DNA from 3 places in the Photobacterium panuliri genome. Region 3 is predicted to be linked to each of the others. Evidence: predicted binding sites of a transcription regulator. Region 3 holds the regulator's gene; each other region holds the start of a gene.
The links. Region 3 encodes PurR, which represses purine synthesis genes. Its sites were predicted from a motif close to TNANGNAAACGTTTNCNTNA; they were not measured.

Region 1 (4,061 bases), 610 kb from region 3:
CTGAAAAAGAAACAGCCTGCTGGGCAGGCTGTTTGGGATAACCGATCAGCTATTGGTTGTGGCTGGTGGAATAGAAGTGGGAATGTCGCTCTGGCTTAGGCAGCGGTGTGAGTGCAGGAATGTCTGCCTGTGCCTCTTGGGTGATGACCTTGACTTGCGGCATTGGCGTTGGGGTGATGGTATGTAGGCCATCCACTAGGCTGACTTCTTCTTGCTGCGGTTGCTGGCTGTGTGTTTGTTCATAGCCGATAATACTCTGGTAATAGCGGCGAATATTCTCGACATAGTTCAATGCCTCGTCGCCGCGTGCATAACCATAGCGGGTCTGGCGGTAGAACTTGCGCTGGCGTAGTAATGGCAGGCGCTGTTTGACATCGCTCCACGCATCAGGGTTTCCGCCCTGCGCTTTAGTTAGGCGGCGTGCATCCATTAGGTGGCCGAAGCCAACATTATACGAAGCAAGGGCAAACCATACTTTTTCATGGGTCTCGACACTGTCCGGGATCCGGTTGATCATCTTGCGCAGGTATTCAGTCCCGCCGCGGATGCTTTGCTCAGGATCAAGGCGGTTGGTAACGCCAACGGATTTAGCTGTTGGCAGAGTCAGCATCATCATGCCCCGTACCCCGGTCGGTGATACCGCTTTTGGATTCCAGTGTGATTCCTGATACGCAAGGGCGGCAATGAGTCGCCAGTCAAACTCATTGGCATATTGTTTGAATAGCCCTTCCCATTTAGGTAACTTGCCCTCGACAGCTCGCAGGAAGGCGCGGGTATCGACATAGTCAAACTTGTCGACATGACCGAAGTACTTTTCTTCGAGCTTGGCCAGTTCGCCGCTTTGCTGGATTTCACCAAAGAATTCGATCAGCAGGGCATAAAGGCTGTCGTCGGGGCGCTGGTTGACAAACCAGGCAATAGGCTCGTCCTCGGTCAGTTCGAGTGCCGTGGTGATATCAGGGTAGATACGCTGGTTAAGGGCGATATCAACCGAGTCGGCCATAGTGTAATCAATGTTGCCGATAGCCACTTGGCGCAGCAGTTCATCGGTGTCGATCTCCTCGGCGCTTTCCCAAGTCAGATCTGGGTATGTCTTTTTCAGGGCAATGAGGGTCTTTTCGTGGCTCGACCCTTGGGCGACGACCAGGCGGCCTTTGCTTTCTGCCAAGTTTTTAATATCGCGCGGGCGCCACTGGCCTTTTTTGTAGACCACTTTTTGGCTGGCATAATAATAGGCTGGTGCAGCGCGAAATTCCGCAAGACGCTCATCGGTCATGGTCAGTCCGGATGCCAGAATGTCGACATCGCCTCGCTTGAGGCTAGGGAACATGCCAGCCAGGCTGAGCATTGGTTTCATTTCCAGCTTTACGCCCAGTTTGTCGGCGAAGCGGCGGGCCAGCTCGTAATCAAGGCCTGTTGGCCCTTCGTTACCGATATAAAAAGACAGCTGGTTATTGAGGGTGCCTACCCGCAAGACACCGCTTTGCCGGATGCGTTCGAGGTCTGTCAGCGGCTCTTCTTGCCACAGGCAGCCACTTAACATTACCACGCTAACTAGCAAGGCCATGATATGTTTGAAATAACGTCTTGGTTGGATAATGCTCAACGCAACATGCTCTTTGTAATACTAGGGCGTTCTTTATACCAAAGCTGGCCTCAACCTCAAAACAATGCGGCATCAATTTCGTGCCAAAGATAGGATTTCGGCATACGCACATGGTTGTTTTTTGAACACCCAACGGTAAAAGTGCTTGCTGTCCATAGTACTTGACAGGGAAATTGACGCGGATTGAAAAAAAAAGACGCAAACGGTTGCGTCAAGAGTTACGTCACAAATTTTTTTCCCTTATACTACGCCCCGTCAGCAGTAGGTTGGATGTTGAACAGGGACGAACGAGGTGAGATTGACGTGATTGTCCCGGTGACTTACCGGGGGATTAGGCCAATATCACCTTCATTCAACTGCTAATCGAGAGACGTACGCACATGGAAATTTTGCGTGGTTCACCCGCACTGTCTGAGTTTCGTATCAATAAGCTACAGGCTCGTTGCCGCGAATTGGAGCTCCCAGTCACAGGTATTTATGCTGAGTTCATGCACTTTGCCCACCTGTCTGCACCGTTAAGTGCCGACGAGCAAAGCAAACTGGTCAGCTTGCTCACTTACGGTCCGACGATTGCAGAACATGAACCAGTCGGTTTATTGCTGCTGGTTACTCCGCGTCCGGGCACGATCTCCCCTTGGTCATCCAAATCTACCGATATCGCCCGCAATTGCGGTCTGGCTCAAGTTAAGCGTCTTGAGCGCGGTACAGCTTATTATATCGAAACCTCTGCCGAGTTAAGTGCGATACAGTTGCAGGCACTCAAAGGACTGCTCCATGATCGGATGATGGAAGTTGTCTTTGCTGATATGAACGATGCCGCTGCATTGTTTGCCCAGGCTGAGCCCGCCCCCGTAGGCTGTGTTGATATCCTTGCTGGCGGCTACAAAGCGCTTGAGGATGCAAACGTTACTCTTGGTTTGGCTTTGGCTGACGATGAGATTGAGTATCTGGTGGAGAGCTTCACCAAGCTGGGGCGCAACCCGAATGACATCGAGCTGATGATGTTCGCTCAGGCAAACTCCGAGCATTGCCGCCACAAAATCTTCAATGCCGATTGGACTATCGATGGGATCGCGCAGGACAAGTCGCTGTTCAAGATGATCAAGAATACCTTTGAGCAGAACAGTGATTATGTGCTTTCGGCGTACAAGGATAACGCGGCTGTGATGGAAGGCTCCAAGGTCGGCCGTTTCTTCCCGGATCCGGACTCGCGCCAGTACAACTACCATCAGGAAGATGCCCACATTTTGATGAAAGTGGAAACCCATAACCACCCGACCGCCATTTCTCCGTGGCCGGGAGCGTCGACGGGCTCTGGCGGTGAGATCCGCGATGAGGGCGCGACCGGTATCGGTGGCAAGCCGAAGGCGGGCTTGGTCGGCTTTACGGTGTCTAACCTGCGTATCCCTGATTTCGAACAGCCGTGGGAGAGCGATTTCGGCAAGCCGGGGCGCATTGTTAATGCCTTGGATATCATGCTGGAAGGCCCGTTGGGCGGAGCGGCATTCAACAACGAGTTTGGTCGTCCCAACTTGCTGGGGTATTTCCGTACTTACGAAGAAAAAGTGACGTCCCATAATGGCGAGGAGATCCGTGGCTACCATAAGCCGATCATGATTGCGGGCGGTATGGGTAACATCCGTGCCGAACATGTCCAGAAGAAGGAGATCCCGGTGGGGGCCAAGCTGATTGTCCTTGGCGGCCCAGCGATGAATATCGGCCTGGGTGGCGGAGCGGCCTCGTCGATGGCCTCCGGCCAGTCTGCTGAAGATCTAGACTTTGCATCGGTCCAGCGCGAGAACCCTGAGATGGAGCGCCGTTGTCAGGAAGTGATCGACCGCTGCTGGCAGATGGGAGACGCTAACCCGATCGCCTTTATCCATGACGTCGGTGCAGGCGGTATTTCCAACGCCCTGCCGGAGCTGGTTGACGATGGTGAGCGTGGCGGCCGTTTCCAGCTGCGTGATGTGCCCAATGATGAGCCGGGAATGAGTCCGCTTGAGATTTGGTGCAACGAATCGCAGGAGCGCTATGTATTGGCGGTAGCCGCCGAGGACATGGCGATCTTTGACGCTATTTGTCAGCGTGAGCGTGCCCCGTATGCTGTTGTTGGCGAAGCGACCGAAGAGCGCCACCTGACACTGGAAGACAGCCATTTCGACAATACCCCGATCGACATGCCGATGGATATCTTGCTCGGCAAGCCGCCCAAAATGCACCGCGATGTGACAAGCCAGAAAGCCGAGGGGTTCGCCCTTGACCGACGCGGCATCGAGATAGAAGAGGCGACCCACCGGGTGTTGCGCCTGCCAGCCGTGGCCGAGAAGACTTTCTTGATCACTATCGGCGACCGCACCGTGACCGGTCTGGTTGCCCGCGATCAGATGGTTGGCCCTTGGCAGGTGCCGGTAGCCAACTGTGCCGTGACCGCAGCGAGCTACGATACCTATCACGG
Region 2 (4,061 bases), 350 kb from region 3:
TGTGGCTTCTCCGCACGTTTGCTGCTGCTTTGCTTTTTGCCTCCGTCGGAATACTCTCACAGCCTGCTTGGTCTCAATCATTCATGACCATCGGCACTGGCGGTGTCACCGGGGTCTATTACCCCACAGGCGGAGCCATTTGCCGATTAGTCAACAACGGCCGGAAAGCTCATGGTATACGCTGCTCAGTGGAGTCGACCGGTGGCTCGATCTACAACATCAATAACATTCGGGCCAATGAACTTGATATGGGGATCGCGCAATCCGACTGGCAATACCACGCCTACAACGGTACAAGCCTGTTTGCCGACAAAGGTCCATTCAAGTCGCTGCGCGCCGTATTCTCTCTTCACCCCGAACCCTTTACCGTCGTAGCGCGCGCAGATAGCGGGATCAAAACCTTTTCTGATTTGAAAGGCAAGCGGGTGAATATCGGCAACCCCGGCTCTGGGCAACGGGGAACAATGGAAGTGCTGATGAAAACGATGGGATGGACAGAAAAAGATTTCTCTCAAGTCAGTGAGCTCAAGGCATCAGAGCAATCACGCGCCCTGTGCGATAACAAAATCGATGCCATCGTTTATACCGTTGGTCACCCCAGCGGGGCTATCAAAGAAGCCACCAGCGCCTGCAACAGCGTGATTGTGGATGTTTCAGGGCCAGAGGTGGACAAACTTATTGCTGAAAATAGCTTTTATCGCAAAGCGACTATACCCGGCGGCATGTACCGCGGTAACGATAAGCCGGTAAACACCTTCGGTGTGGGGGCTACCTTCGTCTCATCCACCGCCGTGGACAAGGCGCTCATCTACCAAGTTGTCAAAGCGGTATTTGATAATTTCGATACCTTTAAGAAGCTGCATCCTGCATTTAACCATCTGAAAAAAGAACAAATGGTAACTGATGGACTCACGGCTCCACTCCATGACGGAGCCAAACAGTACTTTATCGAGGCTAATTTACTCTCGCCTTAATTCCCCTCTCCCTTTACCCACCTGCTACCTATACACGCCTCCCCCTTTCTATGGGGGAGTCAAAGAGCCAACCCCCAGTGTGTTAGAGCTTCAGAATCTGACGCGAAAGCCCAATTGCCCTTCAAGATCCAAATCGACATCTTCAACAACATACAGAGTCGGGCCGACTTCCCCGTAAAACTCAACGTTATTGATCGGTATTTCGAAACCAATACCACCACGCACACCCAACTTATCGTGCTTGTTGTCGACATACTGCGCCCCAACAAACGTATAGAGGTTGTTCATACCCGAATCTTGAGTCAAAGAACCAAGGTTAAATGTCTTGTCCACGGCCAACCCAAAGTCATCAATCCCTAGCGAAAAACGCAAATCATGGTGCTTATACTGAATACCTGACATTGGAGAGCCAAAGAACACGCCAACGGCTTGGGCAGCTTGTACCGATGACCATGGCAGCATGCACAGCATACCCAATCCAACCAACTGCTTTTTCATCTTTCTAATCCTTATTTCATCAATATCCGAAACATGCCCTGTAAGAACGGCCGCCAATTTAACGATTGAGAGATGAAATTTCGAGGCTTGCAGGCCAGCAATGACACAACTTTGACAATCAATGCTAAATATTACTCACATGCAAATAGCCTCAAATCACCCGCTATAGATAAGTCGTTATTGCTCTGTCCTATGCGATGTAAAATCCTGCAAACATCTAAAGCAAACACCCAAGGCAAACGTTTGCGTCAATGCTTTTTTGCTGTATGATCTCAATCAGATTTCACAAACATCCAGTAAGGAATTTCGATGTTAGGCTCAGCAACCCGATCTCACGCTACCCGTGTTTTACTTCTTGGCTCAGGCGAACTTGGCAAGGAAGTGGCCATTGAGTGCCAACGCCTTGGGCTAGAGGTTATCGCCGTCGACCGCTATAACAACGCACCGGCTATGCAAGTTGCCCACCGCAGCCATGTTATCGACATGCTAGACGGTAATGCTCTTCAGGCCGTTATCGACCATGAGCAACCCCACTACGTTGTGCCAGAGATCGAAGCCATCGCCACCGACAAACTCGTCGAGTTGGAAAGACAGGGGCTAAATGTTGTTCCTACAGCAAACGCCACCAAACTCACCATGAACCGCGAAGGGATCCGCCGCTTGGCAGCAGAAGAGCTCGGGCTTGCCACATCGCCTTATGAGTTCTCAGACAACTATGATGATTTTGTCGCCTCCATTAAACGCATTGGCACGCCATGCGTGGTGAAACCAATCATGAGCTCATCAGGCAAGGGCCAAAGTGTCATCAAAACACCGGCGGATATTGAATCTGCGTGGCAATATGCCCAAGAAGGTGGCCGAGCAGGCGCTGGACGCGTCATTGTGGAAGGCTTTGTCGATTTTGACTACGAAATCACGTTACTTACGGTACGCGCGGTAGATGGTGTCCATTTCTGTTCGCCAATTGGTCACCGCCAGGAAGACGGCGATTACCGTGAATCTTGGCAGCCGCAGCAAATGTCTGAACAAGCCCTACAAGCCGCACAAGCAGCCGCAGAGAAAGTCGTTAACGCACTGGGTGGCTATGGCCTGTTTGGTGTTGAACTCTTTATCAAAGGAGACAAGGTGCTCTTTAGTGAAGTCTCACCGCGACCGCATGACACAGGTATGGTCACCCTTATCTCTCAGGAACAATCTGAGTTTGCTCTTCATGTCCGCGCGTTCTTGGGCTTGCCAATTCATTCGATTACCCAATATGGCCCATCGGCTTCAGCCGTTATTTTGGCGGAAGGTGTTTCCCAAGACATTCGTTTCGATAACCTAGCTACTGCATTGGCTCGCCCTAATACCCAAGTGCGTCTATTCGCCAAACCTGAAATAAACGGACGCCGCCGTCTTGGTGTTGCCCTAACGCGCCGTAACAGCGTTGAAACCGCGATTGAGGATGCCGTTGCCACTGCAGGTGATGTGAAAGTGATCGTCGAATAAAGGCCTTACCCTAGCCCTCCTGCTCCTGATAAGGGGGGATGCCCTTCAAAAACACTTTCTAACTCCCCCTTTGATAAGGGGGAGCTGGGGGAGAAATTAAACCGTTATCAACCATGCCTCTTCGGCAAAACGGCTCAGACCACGCTGACGGCGCGGATGTGTCTCATCGGCCTCATCGCGCTCCAATAACGTCAACTCACAACCTGGGAACAGTGATTGCAGCTCATCGGCAGTCACAGAAAACGGAGGGCCGTCCATCTCTGGTTGCGGGTAATCCAATGTAATAAGCAAAATACGGCCACCGGGTTTCACCAGCGATAACAGCTTATCGGCATACGCCTGGCGCATCTCAGCCGGCATCGCAACCAACGCAGCACGATCATACACAGCATCAACCGGATCGATACGAGTCTGGAAAAAGTCACCGGTGTAAATCGACAATTCATCAAACTCATACAACGATTGGCCGTTACCCAAGGGCATCACCAACGGCGTATAAAAGTGCTCCGAAAAGTAAGCACGTACCGCAATCTCACTCAATTCGATTCCAACAACTTTATCGTGCTTGGTCGCCAACCACGTCAAATCTACCGACTTACCGCACATAGGCACCAATATGACATCATCTCGGCCTGCGTTAAGCTGCGGCCAGTGCTTGATTAGCTTTGGGTTAGTATCATCAAGGTGAAAACCTATGCGGTTTTCGGCCCAGCGGCTATGCCAAAATTCCGTATCCATTTATGTACTTCTCTTTCTTATATTAAGACTGACTGCGGCAGTTATACCAAACTTCACAGAGCATTGCTAACCACGGGCTACATTGAATTGCAGACACAAAAAAAGGTGCCGAAGCACCTTTTTTCGCTAGCAATACATTGCAGGCAATTTATCGCTAAAAATACATTCTTCAATTTTCTTTTATGAGAGCAATTGAATAAAATGTCGCTATTGTATTAAGAAATACGGAATAGCTTAATTGAATCTCGACGAACTGTAACACCACGGAAGGTTACAGGCTCTAGCAGAGTCATAAGCTGCTTAGAAACGAAAAACTTACCACCGTAAGTACGATCGCCACCACGATTCACCCATTCTGCAAAT
Region 3 (4,061 bases):
CTCAAGAGCAAAGTCTCAAAAACAGTCGCAGCCATAGAGAAAAACCTATCAGGCCAGCATCAACCGAAAAAGGTACTGTTCTTGATGCTCCATGATGGCCGCCCCGCTAACGTAGCCGGCCGAAACACCACAGCAGACACCGTTATTACATTGGCTGGTGCAATAAACCCGGCAGCTGATTCGGTCAGTGCCTACAAACCTATCTCGATGGAAGCGATTGTTGAAATGCAGCCAGACATTATTTTGCTTAGTTCGCGCACCATGCACAGCCTCGGTTCAGTGGATGAGTTGATTAAAAAAATGCCTCTACTTGCGGCTACCCCTGCGGGCCAAAACAAGGCGCTGGCAACCATTGATGGTACCGCTTTAATTGGCGGTCTTGGTCTCAAGAGCCTTAGCGAAGCTGAACGTCTTAACCGCGTTTTTTACCCTAACTAATTATCACCTTGGCATAGGCCAGCAGTACTTACTATGCATTTAAAACGACTATCGGCCGGCATTCTCTTTCCTTCCGGCCTTTGTTTACTCGCGCTTGCCATCATCACCTCAATGGTGGTCGGCCCGATGGCGATATCCTTTTCCGATAGCGTCAAGGCTCTCGCCCCGTGGGATACCAACCTGCCCGCGCACATTGACATTGTTATTCATCAAATCCGCTTGCCAAGAACCCTCTTGGGAATGGCTATTGGCGCGATTTTGGCGTTATGCGGCGCCGTGATGCAGGGGCTTTTTCGTAACCCGCTGGCTGACCCTGGCATAATCGGGGTTTCGGGGGGAGCCAGCCTTGGTGCCGCAATTGCCATCGTCGTTTTTGCTCCCCTTGTCGCCTCATACCCTCTGCTGCTTACACTGGGAACGGTTCCTGTTTTCGCCTTCATAGGCGGCGCGGTAAGCACCTATCTCGTCTATCAATTAGGCACAGATAAAAATGGAACATCCGTTACTGTCATGCTACTTGCAGGTGTGGCCATCGGTGCGCTTTCAGGTGCCGCACTGGGGTTGATGAACTACTTTGCCGATGATCAGGCTCTGCGCGATCTCTCTTTATGGAGTATGGGCTCGCTGGCCGGCGCAACATGGCCGGGGATCGGTCTGGCTTTTGCCACTCTTACCACACTTCTGACGTTATTTTACCGCGATGCGAATGGCATCAACGCCCTATTACTAGGTGAAGCAGAAGCCAAACACCTCGGCATTAATGTGCAACAGCTAAAACGTCGCTTGATTCTTCTGTGTGCGGCAGGTGTCGGTATTGCCGTCTCTCTGACAGGGGTTATTGGCTTTGTCGGCCTTATCGTCCCCCATATTGGGCGAATACTGGCTGGCCCCAACCATAAAACGCTGCTCCCACTATCAGCGCTCATCGGGGCATTAATCCTGCTGGTTGCCGATATGCTTGCACGTATAGCTGCCGCTCCCGCAGAGCTACCCGTCGGCATCATCACCGCTATTCTGGGGGCTCCGTTCTTTATTATCTTGCTAACTCAACAAAAAGGGAGAATGTCATGACGACCCCATCGCCCCATCTCCCAATTGCGATAGATGCCCGTAACTTAAACCTATCACTTGGCGGGAAAACGCTGCTGGAGAACTTTTCCATTCAGCTACGAAGCGGTGAGCTAACCGCCCTGCTCGGGCCTAACGGTGCGGGGAAAAGCTCCTTGCTAAAAGTGCTTTGCGGGGAAATAGAGGCAGGCGGCAAAACGTACTACTTCGATCATCTACGTGAGCAATGGTCACCCAAAACACTGGCTAGGCATCTTGGCGTATTGCCACAACACAGCGGCCTGACTTTTGCCTTTTCCGCACAGGAGGTCGTACAGCTCGGCGGTATGCCACTTGATCTACCCAATACAAAATGCCAGGCCGTTGCAGAAGCATCCATGACACGGGTCGATGTCAACCACCTTGCCCACCGACTTTACCCTAGCCTTTCAGGCGGGGAAAAACAGCGCGTGCATTTTGCTCGGGTATTGACCCAGCTCAGCGAAGCTGGCCATCAATGTATACTGATGCTTGACGAACCGACATCGGCGCTTGATCTTGCCCACCAGCACAATACTTTGCAGGTAGCCAAAGACATGGCCAAATCTGGCGCTGCCGTTGTTGTGGTCATTCATGACCTAAATTTGGCCTCACAGTATGCCGATCGATTGGTGATTATGAACCACGGTCGTATCCAAGCAGATGGAAACGCTGACCAAGTCCTAACCAGTAGCAATATTGAACGTGTCTATGGTTGGCGGGTATCGGTCATGCCCCATCCTGTTTATGGCTATCCCATTGTAATATCATAAGCCTCACGGATAGAAATGATGACCGCCATCAAGATTTTTTCATTTCTTCGATAAGAATTATTGCACTCTTATCCACACTCGGTAAAATGTGAACGCAAGCGATTACACGGTGCAAACTAACAGTGCGTTGCTTGTTACGCTATTCTATACGTCGATCAGAACGACGAGCTATGCCGCCCTTTGTGATGCGGCTTTAGCTGTTTCTACTCGCTGTACTCAATAGAATAGTGAACTGTAATTACAGCAGATGTGGATAAGTTCACTACTCTTTTGGGTAAAGCTTTCAGTTAGGTCCTCTGACCTCTATCTTATTAGAAGAATAACTATGGCAACGATTAAAGATGTTGCGCGTTTGGCTGGTGTTTCAACGACCACCGTCTCTCACGTAATCAACAAAACTCGCTTCGTCGCAGAAGCAACACAGAAAAAAGTCTTGGAAGCCGTTGACGAGCTTAACTATGCACCGAGTGCCGTTGCGCGAAGCTTGAAGTGCAACACAACTCGCACTATCGGTATGCTGGTAACCAAGTCAACCAACCCATTCTTCGCTGAAGTTGTCCACGGCGTTGAAGAGTACTGCTATGGTCAGGGTTACACACTTATCCTTTGTAATACCGAAGGAAACCTCGACAAGCAGCGCGACTATCTGCGAATGCTGGCTGAAAAACGCGTAGATGGCCTGTTGGTCATGTGTTCTGATCTGGACGAAAAACTGCTTGCACTGTTAGAGCGCCAAAAAGATCTACCAATGGTTATCATGGACTGGGGTCCAGAGAGCCCACATACAGATAAGATCCAAGACAATGCAGAACTTGGTGGCTATGTAGCGACTAAATACTTCATTGAGCATGGTCACAAGAAAATTGGTTGCCTGACAGGCCACAGCGAAAAGGCTGCTTGCCGCGATCGCCTTAAAGGTTTCCGCAAGGCAATGAACGAAGCGAATTTGCCTGTCAACGAAGATTGGATTCTGGAAGGTGACTTCGAGTGTGAATCTGCCGTTGTCGCAGCAAATGCCTTAATCGCAATGGAAGAACGTCCAACTGCTATCTTCTGTTTCAACGACATCATGGCGATGGGTCTGATCAGTACCTTCCAACAAGCAGGAATCCGTATACCGGATGATATCTCTATCATTGGTTACGACAATATCGATCTAGCACCTTACTTTTCACCACCATTGACCACAATCCACCAGCCAAAGCGTCGATTGGGCAAAAGTGCTGTTGAGATTTTGATGCATCGCGTAAAAGACAAAGAACATGCACACCAAGTGTTCGAGATGACTCCTGAACTGGTTGAGCGAAAATCAGTGAAGAAACTCAACTAATTACACGTCACACAATCTGATGACAATACAAGAAGCTGGCCTACCATAGGCCGGCTTTTTTTACAATTTTGACCGATACTTATCGAACGAAAATCAAAAATGCGTTGCCTTTATCAGCCATCTGAATGAAAATATGTGACAAGGATCACAAAACCAAAATTGGGAGCAAGTTCAAATTTATCAACTAATGATATTCTTACCAGGTCACGAACAAGGCAAACCTATCGAAAGGTAGGGACGCAAAGCTTCCGGCCTAAGAGCTGAATATATCCCTATTTTTTATTCAACTTAAGGTAGCGGGGTTGCCGATGGATATAGCAATCATCATTTCAGAAAATATTCGCTATTGTCTGACATAACCAGTTGTGTATCTTTGCTATTCTTTCTCCACGCTCTGTTGTTTGGTGACTTCTAACTTATTTACAGAGAAGACA

Region 1: the regulator PurR is predicted to act here: its motif matches at 1,801-1,820, upstream of purL (phosphoribosylformylglycinamidine synthase).
Region 2: the regulator PurR is predicted to act here: its motif matches at 1,704-1,723, upstream of purT (formate-dependent phosphoribosylglycinamide formyltransferase).

Annotation. Positions count from the first base shown of each region.
Region 1 covers NZ_CP197192.1:1,237,680-1,241,740, forward strand. The annotation lists gene mltF (membrane-bound lytic murein transglycosylase MltF) at 50-1,606, opposite strand; gene purL (phosphoribosylformylglycinamidine synthase) at 1,987-4,061, shown strand, end outside.
Region 2 covers NZ_CP197192.1:2,192,698-2,196,758, forward strand. The annotation lists gene ACSF8X_RS10160 (TAXI family TRAP transporter solute-binding subunit) at 1-974, shown strand, start outside; gene ACSF8X_RS10165 (hypothetical protein) at 1,065-1,472, opposite strand; gene purT (formate-dependent phosphoribosylglycinamide formyltransferase) at 1,782-2,960, shown strand; gene ACSF8X_RS10175 (thiopurine S-methyltransferase) at 3,057-3,698, opposite strand; gene ACSF8X_RS10180 (hypothetical protein) at 3,914-4,061, opposite strand, start outside.
Region 3 covers NZ_CP197192.1:1,845,766-1,849,826, reverse strand. The annotation lists gene ACSF8X_RS08590 (heme/hemin ABC transporter substrate-binding protein) at 1-438, shown strand, start outside; gene ACSF8X_RS08585 (FecCD family ABC transporter permease) at 472-1,509, shown strand; gene ACSF8X_RS08580 (heme ABC transporter ATP-binding protein) at 1,506-2,297, shown strand; gene purR (HTH-type transcriptional repressor PurR) at 2,623-3,627, shown strand; cyclic di-GMP riboswitch class I at 3,832-3,937, shown strand.